DNA from 3 places in the Arthrobacter sp. TMN-49 genome. Region 2 is predicted to be linked to each of the others. Evidence: riboswitches for the same ligand, from Rfam matches in the RefSeq annotation. Region 2 holds a riboswitch; each other region holds the start of a gene.
The links. A riboswitch is a leader RNA that binds a small molecule or an ion and turns the genes downstream of it on or off. The one in region 2 is predicted to bind thiamine pyrophosphate.

Region 1 (5,682 bases), on a different contig from region 2:
GACCGTGGACGCCGTCGACACCCGGACGGGGGAGCCGGTGAAAATTGCCGCGCGGGTGGTGGTGAACGCCACCGGCGTGTGGGCCGCCGACTTCGAGCCGCAACTGAGGGTAACCCCCAGCCGGGGCACCCACCTGGTGGTGCGCGCGGACCGGCTGGGCAACCCGCATGCCGCGCACACAGTGGCCGTGCCGGGGCATTTTGGCCGCTACGTGTTCGTGCTGCCGCAGCCCGCCGGCGTGGTGTACATCGGTCTGACAGACCAGGCGGACCACAGCGCCGACGGCCACCATCCGCCGGTTCCCGAGCACGACGTCGACTTCCTCCTGGACATTGTCAACACCACCCTTGCGGTGCCGCTGACCCGCAAGGACGTGGTGGGCTCCTTCGCGGGGCTGCGGCCCCTGGTGCAGGCCCGGCGGGGAGAGGGCCCCGACGGAACTGCCGACATTTCACGCCGGCACCTGATCCGGGATATTCCCGGCGCGCCGATCACGGTGGTGGGCGGCAAAATGACCACCTACCGGCGGATGGCCCAGGACGCTGTGGATGCCGTGACCGCCCGGCTCGGAGCCGACCAGCCATGCCGCACCAAGACCCTGCCGCTGGTGGGCGCCGCTACCGTCAAGGCGCTCGGCGCCGTTGACGCTCCCGCCCGGCTCGTGCAGAAATACGGCACGGAAGCCACGGCTGTGCAGGCCCTCCAACGGCGCGATCCGATCCTGTCAGACCCGTTGTTCGAGGGGTCTGAGATCACAGGTGCCGAGTTGCTATTCGCGGTGCGCGCCGAGGGGGCCACCACGGTGGAAGACCTGCTGGAGCGGCGCACCCGCCTGGCCTTTGTCCCTGAAGACGCGGCGCGGGCCCGCGGGCGGGCCGAGCTGATCCTGGCACTGGCAGACTCTCCGGCTTTTGGGGAGAGCCCATGAGCGCCGTCCCGGGAGGCGGCGTGCTGCTTCTGGTCAATCCGGCGTCGGGCGGAGGCAGGGCTGGCCGACTGTGGCCGCGGACTGCCCACGCCCTGCGCGCGGCCGGATTCGTGCCCTCGGTGTGCATCACCGAGTGCCTGGAGGACGCCACTGCGCAGGCCGGTGCCGCCGCCGCTGGAAGCCTGGTGGTGGTCCTAGGTGGCGACGGCTTCCTCGGGGCTGCGGCGGCCGGGGCTTGGAAGTCGGGGGCAATTGTCCTGCCCCTGGCTGGCGGCCGGGGCAATGACACGGTGCGCAGGCTGGGGCTGAACCTTGACCCGGTTAAGGCGGTCCGGGCCCTTGGTGCGCTGGTGGTCCGGGAGGTGGATCTGGGGCTGGTCAACGGCCGCCCCTACTTCGGTGTTGCCAATGTGGGCTTCGACGGGCTCGCCAACGAATACGGCAATAGCGCCCGGCTGCCCCTTGGTCCGTTCGTCTACCTGTACGGCGGGCTCAAGGCCTTCCTGGCCTGGAAGAACGTGACGTTCACGGTTTCCGTCAACGGTGTGGAGACCACCTTCCCGGGATGGTTCGTGGCCGTTGGAAATGTTGGCCAGTATGGGGGAGGGCTGTGCATCTGCCCGGAAGCTAAGGCCGACGACGGACTGCTGGATGTGGTCTCCCAAGGCCAGACAACGATTCTTGGCGTGGCCTTGACCTTTCTGCGATCCTACCGCGGCAGGCATCTTGGCCAGCCGAACATCACGTTCACCCGTGGCAGCAGCGTCAGCATCAGTGCCAACAAGCCGCTGAACATGTATGCCGACGGCGAGAGGGTGGCCGCACTTCCCGCCGTGGTGGAGCTGGTGCCGGGGGCTGTGCAGGTGCTTGTGCCGCAGGGATCGGTGGCGTTTTCGTAGGGCGCCGGCACTTCTGCCAGTTGATTGGCGTCCTGGAGCCGACCCGCGGCTGAGGCCACGGTGCACACGGCACCCCACGCTGCGTGGTAGCGTCTCTTACGACCACACGGGTGCCCTTGCAGGGGCTGAGATCGGGCTGAAGCAGTCTGCGACCGTTGAACCTGTCCGGGTAATGCCGGCGAAGGAAGTGAGCAGTCTTTGACCTCCCAAGAAGCAACCTTGATCCCTGCCCAAAATGTCACGCAATCCCTGAAATCACATTCACTAGCATTCCAGGTGGACCCCGGTTCAGGGATTCGTGTGCCGCAGACGGAAATCGCGCTCGAGCCGTCCCCCAACGGTGAAGTTAACGCACCGTTTCGTGTGTACCGCACCGCCGGACCGGGCAGCGATCCGGTCGTTGGCCTGCAACCGTTTCGCAGTGAGTGGATCAGTGCCCGCAAGGACACGGAAATCTACCGGGGACGCACCAGGAATTTACTTGATGACGGCAAGTCGGCGGTACGCCGGGGTGCTGCCTCAGCAGAGTGGAGGGGATCGGTTCCCGAGCCGCGCCGCGCGCTGACGGGCCAGCGCGTCACACAAATGCATTATGCCCGGCGCGGCATCACCACCCCGGAAATGCGCTTTGTGGCGATCCGTGAGAACTGCGACGTCGATTTGGTGCGCAGCGAGGTGGCGGCCGGCCGGGCCATCATCCCCAACAACATCAACCACCCGGAGTCTGAGCCGATGATCATTGGCCGGGCCTTCCTGGTGAAGATCAACGCCAACATCGGCAATTCGGCTGTCACCAGTTCAATCGCCGAGGAAGTCGATAAGTTGCAGTGGGCAACCCAGTGGGGTGCCGACACGGTCATGGACCTCTCGACCGGCGATGACATCCACACCACCAGGGAGTGGCTGATTCGCAACGCCCCGGTTCCTATCGGCACGGTGCCGATCTACCAGGCGCTGGAAAAGGTTAACGGTGAAGCCAACGATCTGACGTGGGAGATCTTCAGGGACACGGTGATTGAACAATGCGAGCAGGGCGTGGACTATATGACCATCCATGCAGGTGTCCTGCTCCGTTACGTCCCGCTGTCGGCCAATCGTGTGACGGGCATTGTTTCCCGTGGCGGGGCCATCATGGCTGGTTGGTGCCTTGCCCACCACCAGGAGAATTTCTTGTACACGCACTTTGAGGAGCTGTGCGAAATCTTCGCCCAATATGACGTGGCGTTCTCGCTGGGGGACGGGCTGCGTCCGGGGTCGATCGCCGACGCCAATGATGCCGCCCAATTTGCCGAACTGGACACCTTGGCCGAATTGACGCAACGGGCCTGGGAATATGACGTGCAGGTCATGGTTGAGGGTCCAGGTCACATCCCGTTCCATCTGGTCCGGGAAAACGTTGAGCGCCAGCAGGAGCTGTGCAAGGGTGCCCCGTTCTACACGCTAGGGCCGCTCGTCACCGACATAGCACCTGGCTACGACCACATCACTTCGGCTATCGGGGCGACGGAAATAGCCCGCTACGGCACGGCCATGCTGTGCTACGTGACCCCGAAGGAACACCTGGGCCTGCCGAACAAGGACGATGTGAAGACTGGGGTGATCACCTACAAGATCGCGGCGCATGCTGCCGACCTGGCCAAGGGGCATCCCGGCGCGAGGGAACGCGACGACGCCTTGTCCAAGGCCCGTTTCGAGTTCCGCTGGCGCGACCAGTTCGCATTGTCGCTGGACCCTGTCACGGCCGAGGCCTTCCACGACGAGACCCTGCCCGCCGAACCGGCCAAGACCGCCCACTTCTGTTCAATGTGCGGACCGAAGTTCTGTTCCATGCGTATCAGTCAGGACATCAGGGACGAGTTCGGCTCGGCCGAGTCGCAGGCAGCCATCGCCGGGATGTACAGCGGTATGCGTGAAAAGAGTCAGGAGTTTCTGGCGTCGGGTGGAAAAGTGTATCTGCCAGAACTTCAGCTTCCCGCACAGCCATAGAGCCACGATCGTGGTGATCTGTCCCGGCCCGCTCCTGGCAACACGGAAGGTGGGTCTCTTCTTCCTAGGGCGGGCCGGGTGTGGCACAGCTGCTGACATGGCTGCTGGAAGTAGATAGCGTAGTTTGCATAGCCTGTACGACGGCAGCTTCCTCAGAGTACAGGGCAGGGCCCCATGACTCAGACCAAGGAGTGCCGACGCGAATTGCAGTGACAGGTGGCAGTGGAAAGCTGGGGCAGTATGTCGTGCACAGGTTGACCCGGGACGGGCACCAGGTGCTGAACGTGGACAGGGCAGGGGAGCGGAGCCCGGAACTGGTCATCGTTGACCTCCGCAACTATGGCCAGGTCGTGGATGTGTTCCTCGGTCTGGACGACAGGCACAGCGGATTCGATGCCGTGGTGCACTTGGGTGCCATTCCAGCGCCCGGCATCCTCCCGGATGCTGCCACCTTCGAGAACAACATGCTTTCCACCTACAACGTCTTCCAGGCGGCCCGGCGGGCGGGCATAAAAAGGCTCGTGTATGCCTCAGTGAGACCGTGCTGGGACTGCCGTTCGACGTCGATCCTCCCTATCTACCTGTCGATGAGGAATATCCTGCCCGGCCGGAAAGCACCTATTCGTTGGTGAAGCATCTGGAGGAACAGATGGCCCGGGAGTTGACGCGCTGGGATCCGGAGTTGAGCATTATTGCGCTTCGCTTCTCCAATGTCATGGATGTGGACGACTACGCCGCCTTCCCGTCCTTTGACAGGGATGCCAGATCGCGCAAATGGAACCTGTGGGGGTACATTGACGGCCGGGATGGTGCGCAGGCTGTGGCGCGGGCGCTTGAAAATGGTCGGCCAGGGTTTCAGGCCTTCATCATTGCCAACGCCGACACTGTCATGCGCCGTTCAAGTGCGGGCCTTGCCGCCGAGGTGTTTCCGAAGGTCCAGATGCGCATTGCTTCCATTGCAAGCGAAGTAATCAAGTTTCAAGGAAAGGGACACCATGAGTGCTATTGTCAACTTCATCGTCCAAGCAGAAAAAATTGGACAGTATGCAGTAAATAACGCGCATGGTTGTGGGTATGCATTTGAGCCCGGAAGCGACGCCCACCACCCCGGCGACGACATTGGCCGCCTAGTTCTTGACGCTTATCGAAACCACAGCGTCGAGGAAATGAAGGCGGTAATCAAGGCTTACCAAGCCGGCTACAACGTCAAGGCAATCGAGCTAGGGGATACCGCCGTTGGATGGGAACAGATCAAAAATGGTGTCGGGTTTGCGCTACCTGGTGCTTCAGCCGACGAACTAGAGGCAATACCCGCCGCCATGTAACGGTGTTTTTGGGTTCGACCGATTGCAAGATCAAGCATTTACCTTGCCGTCCCGTCTACGGCCTTGGTAGCCTCTCTCATGTGCAGATTGGGGACTGTACCAATACACACGTCCCAAGCCCCTAGATTGCCCCTTAAGGCACTTTCAGGAGTACTGGGTTGCACCTGTGGCAGGTGTTTCGTGGTGCGATTCTGGTGGCTTCCTGCTGGCGCCGAGCACGCGATGCGGAGAGCGCTTTCGGCGGCACGGATGCCCTGGTTAGGGCACGGTACAGCTGGTGCTTGCTGGAATACCTAGGGCGCCGATCACGGTGATGGTTCCAGTGACCGGTGTTGAGCTCCATCCGCCTGGACCGGTTGCTGTAATTGAAAAGGTTCCCGTTCCAATGGAGAGGATGTTGGACGGCACCGTGACAGAGGTTGCTGACGACGGTGCTGATCCTGAGCCGGAAGGGCCCAGAACATTCGGTATCACGGTCCAGGTGTAGCCGCTGCGCGGCAGGCCGCCCACAGGGGCGGTCCAGGTGAAGGTGAGGTTGGTGAGT
Region 2 (5,682 bases):
GCCGCGGAGACTTCGAAGACACGGTAGCCGCGGGCTTCCAAGTCAGATCGGACAAATCCGGCCATGTCCCGGCCGTCCGGGGAGTCTACCTTGTTCAGTGCAATCAGGCGGGGACGGGCGTTCAGGGGAACCACGTCACCGTCGGTTCCTGCGAAGCTCATGTCGACGTCGTACTGGTCGAGTTCGCGCTCAATGACGGCCAGGTCGGTGACGGGGTCACGGTCGGCCTCGAGTGCTGCGCAGTCAAGGACGTGCACAATCGCGGCGCAACGCTCCACGTGGCGCAGGAAGTTGTGGCCGAGGCCCTTGCCTTCGCTGGCGCCCTCGATGAGGCCGGGCACGTCGGCCATGGTGAAGCGGACGTCGCCGGCTTGGACAACGCCCAGGTTGGGGATGAGCGTGGTGAAGGGGTAGTCGGCAATCTTGGGCCGGGCCGCAGACATGGCAGCGATGAGGCTGGACTTACCGGCGGACGGGAAGCCCACCAACGCGATGTCGGCAATGGACTTCAGCTCAAGGACAATGTCGGCCTCTGAGCCTGCAATACCCAACAGTGCGAAGCCCGGGGCCTTGCGCTTCAGTGAGGAAAGGGCATTGTTGCCAAGCCCGCCCTGGCCACCTGCGGCAGCGACGTACTCCGTGCCGATGCCAACGAGGTCGGCGAGGACATTGCCGTCCCGGTCCTTGATGACAGTGCCATCGGGAACTTCAAGGATCAGCGAATTCCCGTCCTTGCCGTCGCGCCAGTCTCCCATGCCGGGCTGGCCGTTGCCGCCGCGACGGTGGGGTGCGTGGTGGAAGTCAAGCAAGGTGGTGGTCTGGTCGCTGACACGGAAGGTGACACTACCGCCATCGCCGCCCTTGCCGCCGTCGGGCCCGCCCAACGGTTTGAATTTTTCACTGTGAACTGAGACGCAGCCGTGGCCGCCAGTCCCGCCGGATACGTGCAAAACAACCCGGTCAACAAAGCTGGCCACTGAAATCTCCTTGAATAGAACTTACTCGTGCGCACTAATTCTAGTCCGAACCTGGACTAGGGCCTGATGCCGGCCGAAAAGTGTATCTGTTTTAAAAGCCAGTGGAGCGAGCCATGCGGCCCGCTCCACTGGAAAAGCTTTGGTATTAGACCGCAGCGACGATGTTCACAACACGACGTCCACGACGTGTGCCGAACTCGACAGCGCCTGCATCCAATGCGAACAGCGTGTCATCCTTGCCACGACCAACACCCTCACCGGGGTGGAAATGTGTGCCGCGCTGGCGAACGATGATTTCGCCTGCCTTGACAACCTGACCGCCGAAGCGCTTGACGCCCAGGTACTGAGCGTTGGAGTCACGACCGTTGCGAGAGGAACTCGCACCCTTTTTATGTGCCATTTGAAAATGCCTGCCTTTTTACTAAAAGATTCTAAGTGGATCGAACTTCTGACCGCTTATTAAGCGATTGAAGTGATCTTGACCTTGGACAGTTCCTGACGGTGACCCTGACGCTTCTTGTAGCCGGTCTTGTTCTTGAACTTCTGGATGACGATCTTCGGTCCACGAAGATCCTCCAACTTCTCAGCCGTAACCTTCACATTAGCCAGGTCCTTCGCGGCTGTGGTGAGCTTGTCACCATCAACCAAGAGCAAAGCGGGCAGCTCAAGCGTGCTGCCAACTCCACCGGGGACGCGGTTCATGGTCACGTGGTCTCCGACGGAAACCTTTTCTTGACGGCCGCCTGCGCGGACAATCGCGTACACCACTGGGGAACTCACTTCTCTCGACGTTTATTACAAAGTTTTTGTGCCGGTAGGAATCATAATTGACAGCTACCAACCGTATGCGCCCGCAGTTCAAAATAGAACGGGCACGGGATGCAGACTATGTGCCTCAACGCCGTGGACCTCAATGGAGTTCTGCCATGGAGTGGTTGCCCTAGGTGTTGGCGTAAGCACCGAAGATCAAGAATACGCTAATTCTGGCTCCGGGAGCAAATGACACTGGTTTCTCGCGTTCTTGGTGGCCGTTGAACAAACCTAAATTTGCTCGGTTGCCATAGAGGTGCGCGAAACCGTACTCACCAACTTTAGCGTGGATGTGGGGAAATATTGCCATTTCACCCCGTGACGCGCCGCGTTTTTGTCTCAGAGCTGGTGGTGTTAATCACCTAGGGGTCTAGCTGGCCCTGTTTTAGCGCCATCACACTGTGTGGGGCGGCAAAGAAGTCCACCTCATACTGGGCCGAATGGGCGAACGCCGCCTGCATGCGCACACGTTCTTGTGCCGAACCACGCCGCGCGGCGGAGTCCATGATGGTGACGGCAGTTTCTGTGGCCTGGGCAAAGGATTCGTCGGCATAGGTCTGCAGCCACGTCCCATAGGGGTGCTCACCCGCGAAGGACAAATAGTCCTGGTGCAGTACCCGACCAACCTCTGCATAGAGCCAGTAGCACGGCAGGACGGCAGCCACCACTTCACCATAGCTACCGGAGAAGGCCACACCTTGGAGATGGTCAACATAGTGCTTGGTGACAGGTCCTTGCTGCGAGTTCGTGGGGTACCGGCTGAGCCAGTCACGGTGGAGGGCCAACTCAACGTCCAAGCAGTTCTGCGCACCATTGGCCCAAAACTTTTGTTCCGCCTCGGTGGGTGCCAGCGCGCTGGCCCGGGCAAGAACCCGCGCGTATGTACCCAAGTACAGGGCGTCCTGGGCCAGGTAGTAGGCAAAGTGGTCGCTGCGCAAGGTCCCGGCGGCCAGCTCCTTGATGAAGTCGAGGGCGAAAATCGACTCGCGTTGGCCGGCACACTCGTGCCACAGCTGCTGACTAAAGGCGTCCAAGCACGGTGCGGCACTGTCCCACAGGGCGTGGAAATGGTTGATGGGGCCGGCCCCCTCACCCACTTCCAACTCATCGGCGCTCTCCAAGGCGCCGCTCAGCCAGGCTTTAGCGTGGCGCACGCTGCTTGCCCAGTCCCCCGATTGCGCCTGCAAGGTGGCCACGGCGGCTGAAAGCGAACAGCCCGTGCCATGAGTGTTGGGGGTGTCCACGCGTGGAGCTGAAAACTTCTCAACGCTGCCGTCGTAGCCAATGAGCGCGTCGGGGCACTCCTCCCCCGGCAAATGCCCGCCCTTGACTAGGACACTGACACCATGGGCGGCCGCCAATTGCTTGCCCTGCTGCAGTGCCTCCTCGAAGCTCTTGGCCTCGGGCTGCCCCAGCAGAACGGCAAGTTCCACAATGTTGGGCGTGACCAAATGCGTGCCTTCCATCAGACGCAGCAGCGCTTGGCGCGCGGCCGGCGCCATGAGCTCATCGCCGCTGGTGGCGACCATGACAGGATCAAGGACCACCACTGCCGGCCGGGTTCGCGCCAACCAGTCCCCCACGACACCCATCACCTCGGCCGTGCCGAGCATGCCAATCTTCACCGCATCAATGACGATGTCGGCCGAAACTGCCTCCAGCTGCTCGGCCAGAAAGGCCGCCGGTGGCACGTGGACGCTGCGCACGCCTGTGGTGTTTTGGGCCGTTAGGGCTGTCACCGCGGCCATGGCGTAGCCACCATGGGCGCTGATGGCTTTGATGTCGGCCTGAATTCCGGCACCCCCTGAAGGGTCGGAACCGGCAATACTAAGCACGCGCGGGTGTCGAACCCCGCGTGGCTGGTGGGGCGGGGCAGCGTCTGGTGAGGCCGAAATTTGCGGGGCAGAAAGCAAGGTTTCCATGGACATCCCTTCGCCGGTGCTGGCCGGGCAGGTTCAACGGGTCTTTTCTCAGCCGGACCTAGTGTCCAGGCACCCCGTGTCGCTTTCAACCCTAGACCCAGCCCCGGCACTTAAAGGAAACTGACCCGCAGAAAACGCCGAGAATCGCGTCAAAGACGCGTATTCTCGGCGTTTTCTGCGGGTCAGTTTCCTGATGGGCCGCTGGCGCCTAGAGCTCCGAGGCGGGAACTCCAACACCGAGGATGATCGGCTCGGAGCTCTTGGCCGGCCGGGTGGCCGCCGGAAGTTCCACGGCAGCGCTGCTGTGCTGCGTCGACCCCTGGGCGGTGGCCGAAGAATCGGTGGTCTCCACTGCCGTATCGGCTCCGCCCTGGGCACTGCGGGCGCTGCGGTTGCGTCGTCCACGGCGTGAGCGTGAACGGCTGTTGCCGCCCTCTTCGCCGGCGTCAGCGGCTGACTGCTCCTGGCCGGGGCTCAGCAACTGATCCAATGCCTGAGTCAAGCCGGCCAGGGCTGCTGCCTGGTCGGCGTTGCTGGCCTCGGCGAAACCGGAGCTTTCGGTGCGGTGGCCGCGAGGAAGTTCAATGGCCTCCCCACCCAAGGTCAGGGTCGCCGCGTCATCTGACTCACTGTCTTCCGAGCCGCCCTGCGCTGAGCCCGGCGCTGACGCCGGAGCAGGCGATTCGGCGTGGCGCTCATGGTGCGACGCTGCAGCAGCCGCGGCAATGTTGGCCAAGGCGGCACGGGCTTCATGGGCCTTTTGAGCCTTTTGCTCGTCAGTGGGTTCCTCATGCACCTCCACCGGGGCGTGCTCTGCAAGCTCAGACTCGGGCTTGGAACGGTTGCGGTTGCGCTTGCGTTCGCTGCGTGTGGACCTGTTGGCTGTGCGGTCGCCGTCGCGCTGTTCCTGCGCCACCTTGGCGGCCTGGGCCTGCGGCGACTCGACAGCCACCGTGTGGACGCGGCGGTGCTCAACGGGGATCTCGTGCGTGACCATGCCGCGGCCGGCACAGGTGCCACACTGCTCGCCGAAGACTTCCAGCAGGCCGGTACCCATGCGCTTGCGCGTCATCTGCACCAGGCCAAGGCTGGTCACCTCGGCAACCTGGTGCTTGGTCCTGTCACGGCCCAAGCACTCAACCAGGCGACGCGAGACCAAGTCACGGTTGGATTCGAGCACCATGTCGATGAAGTCGATGACAATGATGCCGCCAATGTCACGCAGACGCAGCTGGCGCACCACTTCCTCGGCAGCTTCCAAGTTGTTCTTCGTGACTGTTTCTTCCAGGTTGCCACCGGAGCCAGTGAACTTGCCGGTGTTCACATCAACCACCGTCATGGCTTCCGTGCGGTCGATGACCAGTGAACCACCCGAGGGCAGGAACACCTTACGTTCTAGCGCCTTGGAGATTTGCTCGTCGATCCTGTGGACGGCGAAGATGTCGTCGTTCTTCGTCCACTTTTCCAGGCGGTCCAGCAAATCCGGAGCAACATAGGTCACATAGGCCTCAATGGTGTCCCAGGCGTCCTCGCCGGAGACAACCAGCTTGGAGAAGTCTTCATTGAAAACGTCGCGGACCACCTTGATGGTCAGGTCAGGCTCGGCGTAGAGCATCTCGGGGGCAAGCGTCTTGTGTGAGGAGGCACGGTTGTTGATGCCCTCCCACTGGGCGCGGAGCCTGTTGATGTCATTGGTCAGCTCTTCTTCGCTGGCACCCTCGGCCGCCGTGCGCACAATGACGCCGGCATTTTCGGGCAGGTGGTCCTTCAGCACGCGCTTGAGACGGTTGCGTTCGACGTCGGGCAGCTTGCGGGAGATGCCTGTCATGGAACCGCCGGGCACGAACACCAGGTAACGCCCGGGCAGGGAAATCTGGCTGGTCAGGCGGGCGCCCTTGTGGCCCACCGGGTCCTTGGACACCTGCACCAGCACGGAGTCACCCGACTTCAGGGCGTTCTCAATGCGGCGCGGC
Region 3 (5,682 bases), on a different contig from region 2:
ACCTATTTGATCCTGGTGGCAGGCGTTTCCAACGCGTTTTTGGCCGGTGACCTGTTCAACCTCTACGTGGGCTTTGAGATCCTGCTGACGGCCAGTTATGTGCTCATGACTCTTGGCGGGACCGGGCCGCGCATCCGTGCCGGCATCACCTACGTTGTTGTCAGCGTGGTGTCCTCGCTGCTGTTCCTGATAGCCATCGCCATGATTTACGGCGCCACCGGAACAGTCAACCTGGCCGATCTGGCCATCAAACTCGGTGAACTGGATCCGGGCACTCAGCACCTGCTGCACGTGTTGTTGCTGGTGGCGTTTGGGATCAAGGCGGCAGTCTTCCCGCTCTCATTCTGGCTCCCGGACTCCTACCCCACAGCACCAGCGCCGGTGACGGCAGTGTTTGCCGGGCTGCTGACAAAAGTGGGTGTTTACGCCATCATCCGTACCGAGACGCTGCTCTTTCCCGCAGACCATTTCAACGGCGTGCTACTGGTGGCGGCGTTGCTGACCATGTTGGTGGGAATTCTCGGTGCCATAGCCCAGACAGATATTAAACGTATGCTTTCCTTCACCCTGGTGAGCCATATCGGGTACATGATTTTCGGCGTCGCACTGTCCTCGGTGATTGGCCTGGCCGCCACCATTTTCTACGTCATCCACCACATCACCATCCAAACGTCCCTGTTCATGGTGACAGGCCTGGTGGAGCGGCGCGGCGGCAACTCCTCGATCATGCGCTTGGGCGGGCTGGCCAAGCTCTCACCTATTCTCGCCGTGCTGTACTTTATCCCCGCCATGAACCTGGCCGGCATCCCGCCATTCTCGGGCTTCCTGGGCAAGCTGGGGCTTGTGCAGGCGGGTGTGGCTGACGGTTCGCCGCTCGCCTACGCGGTAGTTGTGGGCGGTGTCGTGACCAGCCTGCTGACCCTGTTGGTCGTAGCCCGCGTCTGGAACCGGGTGTTTTGGCGTAGCACGGCCGACGCCGAAGATCCCGACCCGGTACTGCTCGCCACCGCGCCGGATGCCTCGGGCAAGCAGAGCATGCGTGCCCTGCGCACCAGCAAACACGTGGATGCCACGCAGGGGCGGTTCTCCGGCGAGAATGAGGTTCCGATCCTGCCAAGGATGATGGTGTATTCCACCATGGGGCTGGTGGTGCTCGGTATTGCCATGACAGTATTCGCCGGCCCGCTCTTTGACTTAAGCCAGGACGCGGCCACCAGCATGCTGGAACGGACTGCCTATATTGAAGCCGTTCTCGGACAGGGGGCGGGGAACCCATGAGCCAGGGCGTGAAATTGAAGCGCAGCGGCACTGCCTGGCAGAAACTGCCGTTGCTTGTTTGGCTTGTTCTGGTGTGGGGTGCGCTGTGGCAGGACTTCAGCGCCGGGAACCTGGTCTTTGGTGCCTTGATTGCCATGGGCGTCTCGCGCGCGTTTTACCTGCCGCCGGTTGAACTCAGTGGGCGGTTCAACGTGCTCCGTGCGGTGACTTTTGTTCTGTGGTTCATCAAGGAAGTTGTGGTCGCCAGTTTCCAGGTCTTGTATTGGGCCCTGTCCAGGGGGCCACGGATTCGCAACGCTGTCATTGCCGTGCCCTTGCGCAGCACCTCAGATCTGCTCATGACGGCTGTGGGGCACGTGCTCTCACTCATCCCGGGGTCCCTGGTGGTTGAAGTGGATCGAGGCACGGCAACACTTTACGTCCACGCCATGAATGTGGAGTCGCCCGCCGGTGTTGAAAAAGTTCGTCAAGGCATCCAAGACATTGAGGCTGGGTTGATACGCGTTATGGGCACCAAGGAAGAACTGGCTGCACTGACGGCAGAAGCCGGCGGGGCGCCCATGGTGACGCACGTGGCTTCTGCTCCGCCGAAAGCGCAGGAGGAGAAATGACGGCGATGAGCGTTGTTGTCATCATTGTTGCGGTAATACTTTCGCTGGCGGCGGCGGGCACCATCTACCGCATTGCGGCCGGCCCCTCACTGCTGGACCGTGTCATTGCGGCGGATGTTTTGTTGGCCATTTTTGGTGCGTCCCTGGCCACTGAAATGGCCATGAACAAGCACACGGACAATCTGGCGCTTCTGGTGGTCCTGACAGTCATTGGATTCATCGGCTCAGTGACTGTGGCGCGTTTCGTGGCGCACAGGAAGGAAGACGTATGAACGCCCTCATTGATGTGGCGACGGCCATCTGCTTGCTCGGCGGGGCGCTGATGAGTCTTGCTGCGGCCATTGGCCTGCTGCGCTTCCCCGACCTGATGAGCCGTATGCACGCAGCCACCAAGCCGCAGGTGCTCGGTTTGCTGCTCATGCTGTCGGCCATGGGATTGCAGCTGCGGATGTGGTCGCTGCTGCCGATCTTGATTGTGGCGTGGCTCTTTCAGTTGCTCACAGTTCCCGTCTCTGCCCACATGGTGGGCCGTGCAGGCTACCGGACCAAGCACCGCCAGCCGGCCCGGCTCAGCGTGGACGAGCTGGATCAGGTAGTTGCCGCCGCCGTTGAGGGTGGCAGTAAGGACTAGTCCCCAACTCCGAGGGGCCCACCAACTCCTCCGCCTCGCCGAACGGGCAGTTGTGGTTGATGTTTTACAAAAACATCAACCACAACTGCCCGTTCAGATTCCTGCGCGCGCGCCGGGAGAGTATTTAGACCTCTTCTGGGTGGTGGCTAAAACGGGCGATCGCCTTTTTGGTGGTACGCCCGGCCAAAACCTGGATGATGGCCGCCACTGCCGAGGACACCAGGGCGAACGTCAGGGCCGAGCGGAGGCTATTTTCCAAGTCTGCGCCGTCTTTGGGGGGCTTGTTGCCAGTACTTTTCTCCCAAACAGTGTCCACCAGCTTGCTGGCCGCAAAACCAGCACCCAAGCTCACCCCGGTGCCGAGCAATTTGAAGACGATGTTCATGAAGGACTCCTTGCGTGTGTGGGACTGACCCAAGCCGGGCAAATACCTCACGTTTAGCCTAGTCGCTCACGCCCCCAATGCGCTGGAGCGGTGCCCTGCAGGGCGCATTACGGCACGTCACGGTGGCTATTAGGGCCCGGCATGGGGCGGGGGTAAACTTAAGTCGCAATTCAAACACGACAGGGGAGCGTCTACCCGCCAATGGGTACCGGCGCTGAGAGTGCGGTTCGCCGCAGACCCTCGAACCTGCTCCGGTTAGTACCGGCGAAGGGAGTCGAGTTCTCTTCGGCTGCGCGGAAGGTCCGCCTGCCGCCCCTCCTGCGAAGGAGGAACCATGAGCAAGTCAATCGCGAGCGAAAACGCGGCGCCAAGCAACCCAGCAGCACGCAAGTCCACGTGGCGCGTCGTGGACATTGTGGTGGTGTCAGTTCTGGGTGTCGCCATCGGCGTCATTTTCTGGCTGTGGTCCGCCGGTTATGGACTGATCAGTGCTTTCACGATCGCCTTCCCGCCCATTGGTGCGCTGTACGGCGGCGGCTGGTTGATCGCCGGCGTCTTGGGTGGATTGGTCATCCGCAAACCCGGCGCAGCGCTCTACTGTGAACTGATTGCCGCCTGTGTGGAGGGCCTGTTGGGCACCCACTTCGGCTTCACGGTGTTGCTCTCTGGCCTGGTTCAGGGCCTCGGTGCTGAGCTGGGCTTCGCGCTGTTCCGCTACCGCAAGTTCACCCTGCCGGTGGCCCTGCTGGCCGGGGCACTGGCTGGCCTGGCCATGGGCATCAACGACTCCCTGGTCTGGAATTTCGCCTGGGCCATGGAGTGGAAGCTCGTCTACGTGGTCCTGGCCATGATCTCCGGCGCCATCATTGCCGGATTGGTATCCTGGCTGGCCGTGCGCGGGCTGGCACGCACGGGGGCCCTTGCCAATCTGCCCTCGCGTGGCGCCGCAAGCGAACGAGCGGTGTAAACATGGCTGCCGCGCAGAACCGGGGGACTACTCCGGCGCGAATCAGCGCCCGGGGGTGGGGCTGGCGGCATTCGGGCCGGCACAACCGGGCCGTGCATGATCTCGAGCTGGAGATTGCCCCCGGCGAGCGGGTTTTGCTGCTGGGCCCTTCGGGGGCCGGCAAGTCAACACTGCTGCACGCCCTGGCCGGGGTGCTGGGGGACGACGAGGACGCCAATGAGGTCGGTGAGCTGCTCATTGATGGGCGCCCGGCGGCTGCATCACGCGGCCGGGCGGGGCTCATGCAGCAGGACCCCGACGCCCAGGTGGTGCTCTCACGCATTGGTGACGACGTTGCTTTTGGGGCCGAGAACATGGCTGTCCCGCGCGATGAGATCTGGCGCCGGGTGACAGCTTCGCTGGAGTCCGTGGGGTTGAAACTGCCGCTGGATCATCCCAGTTCGGCGCTGTCGGGCGGGCAAAAACAGCGTTTGGGGTTGGCCGGCATGCTGGCCATGCGCCCCGGCTTGTTGTTGTTGGATGAGCCCACAGCCAATCTGGATCCGGCCGGTGTGGTGGAGGTGCGTGACGCTGTGCGCCGCAGCCTGGATGAAACGGGGGCCACCTTGGTGGTGGTGGAGCACCGGGTGTCTGTGTGGCTGGAGGTGGTGGACAGGATTGTGGTCCTGGCTCCGGCCGCGCTGGGCGAGCCCGGCGGAGTGTTATTTGATGGCCCGCCGGCTGCCGTGTTGGCGCAGAGCCGGGACCTGCTGACGGCTGCCGGTATTTGGGTGCCTGGCTATGTGCCAGCTGTCCGGCCCAGGGCGGCGTTGACGACGTCCGACGCCGGGGCGGAACTGTTGCTTCAGGCGGACGCCCTTGCCGTCTCCCGCATCAAGGGGCGGCGCCGGCACCCGGTGCAAGCTGTTGCTGTGGTGCCCTCCGTGCGGGTCAGGGCGGGGCAGGCGCTGAGCGTGACGGGCCCCAACGGGGCGGGAAAATCGACGCTGGCGCTAACCCTGGCCGGCCTGTTGGCGCCGGCGGGCGGGGAGTTGCTGGCCACGGCAGCGTTGGCTCGCGGAGCCGGAGCCACGCCACTGAAATGGCGCGGGCGCCAGCTGATCAGCCGGATCGGCACGGTCTTTCAGGAACCCGAGCACCAATTTGTGGCGGGCAGTGTCCGTGCGGAACTGTTGTTTGCGCCGAAACTGTTGGGGCGCGGTGGTGACGCGGTGGATGAGTTGATGGGACGATTGCGGCTGGATCATTTGGCCGAAGCCAACCCATTCACGCTCTCCGGCGGTGAAAAGCGGCGGCTGTCGGTGGCCACAGTGTTGGCGGCCAGTCCACAAGTCCTGGTCCTGGACGAACCAACCTTTGGTCAAGACGCCAACACCTGGGCCGAGCTGGCCTCCCTGCTGACTGAACTGCTGGACGCCGGCACGGCCGTGGTATCAGTGACACACGATGCAGCGTTCAGCGCCGTGCTCGGTGGCGAACAGTTGGTGCTGGGCGCCCCCGTTCCCCACACCCTCCCTCAGCTCGCAAGCTCGCAGCCGGGACCTCGGGTGCGTGGCCCCATCGCCGCCCCGCTGCCGGCGGCGAAAGTGGTGCAGCAATGAGCGTCGACATCATCGCCACACCCCGTTCCACGGCGTGGTTGGCGCGGGCCAATCCGCTGGCGAAACTGGGCGCGGGCATGGCGATCACACTTGTTCTGCTGGTCAGTGTTGACTGGGTCTCGGCCACGGTGGCACTGATGCTTGAATGCGCACTCCTGCCCTTGGCCGGGCTGAGCGACCGCATGCTGTTGCTGCGCGGCTGGCCCGTC

Region 1: linked by a shared signal. The riboswitch ahead of thiC (phosphomethylpyrimidine synthase ThiC) and the one ahead of ACX80E_RS05975 (bifunctional hydroxymethylpyrimidine kinase/phosphomethylpyrimidine kinase) in region 2 are both predicted to bind thiamine pyrophosphate.
Region 3: linked by a shared signal. The riboswitch ahead of ACX80E_RS04440 (ECF transporter S component) and the one ahead of ACX80E_RS05975 (bifunctional hydroxymethylpyrimidine kinase/phosphomethylpyrimidine kinase) in region 2 are both predicted to bind thiamine pyrophosphate.

Annotation. Positions count from the first base shown of each region.
Region 1 covers NZ_JBTNDH010000045.1:10,220-15,901, reverse strand. The annotation lists gene ACX80E_RS15600 (glycerol-3-phosphate dehydrogenase/oxidase) at 1-928, shown strand, start outside; gene ACX80E_RS15595 (diacylglycerol/lipid kinase family protein) at 925-1,827, shown strand; TPP riboswitch at 1,924-2,031, shown strand; gene thiC (phosphomethylpyrimidine synthase ThiC) at 2,026-3,813, shown strand; partial or broken gene ACX80E_RS15585 (NAD-dependent epimerase/dehydratase family protein) at 4,005-4,756, shown strand; gene ACX80E_RS15580 (hypothetical protein) at 4,809-5,138, shown strand; gene ACX80E_RS15575 (hypothetical protein) at 5,397-5,682, opposite strand, start outside.
Region 2 covers NZ_JBTNDH010000009.1:56,698-62,379, forward strand. The annotation lists gene obgE (GTPase ObgE) at 1-977, opposite strand, end outside; gene rpmA (50S ribosomal protein L27) at 1,123-1,377, opposite strand; gene rplU (50S ribosomal protein L21) at 1,437-1,745, opposite strand; gene ACX80E_RS05975 (bifunctional hydroxymethylpyrimidine kinase/phosphomethylpyrimidine kinase) at 2,150-3,709, opposite strand; TPP riboswitch at 3,698-3,796, opposite strand; gene ACX80E_RS05980 (Rne/Rng family ribonuclease) at 3,918-5,682, opposite strand, start outside.
Region 3 covers NZ_JBTNDH010000006.1:74,545-80,226, reverse strand. The annotation lists gene ACX80E_RS04465 (Na+/H+ antiporter subunit D) at 1-1,278, shown strand, start outside; gene ACX80E_RS04460 (Na+/H+ antiporter subunit E) at 1,275-1,889, shown strand; gene ACX80E_RS04455 (monovalent cation/H+ antiporter complex subunit F) at 1,886-2,161, shown strand; gene mnhG (monovalent cation/H(+) antiporter subunit G) at 2,158-2,520, shown strand; gene ACX80E_RS04445 (DUF4235 domain-containing protein) at 2,645-2,905, opposite strand; TPP riboswitch at 3,077-3,195, shown strand; gene ACX80E_RS04440 (ECF transporter S component) at 3,240-3,872, shown strand; gene ACX80E_RS04435 (ABC transporter ATP-binding protein) at 3,875-5,473, shown strand; gene ACX80E_RS04430 (energy-coupling factor transporter transmembrane component T family protein) at 5,470-5,682, shown strand, end outside.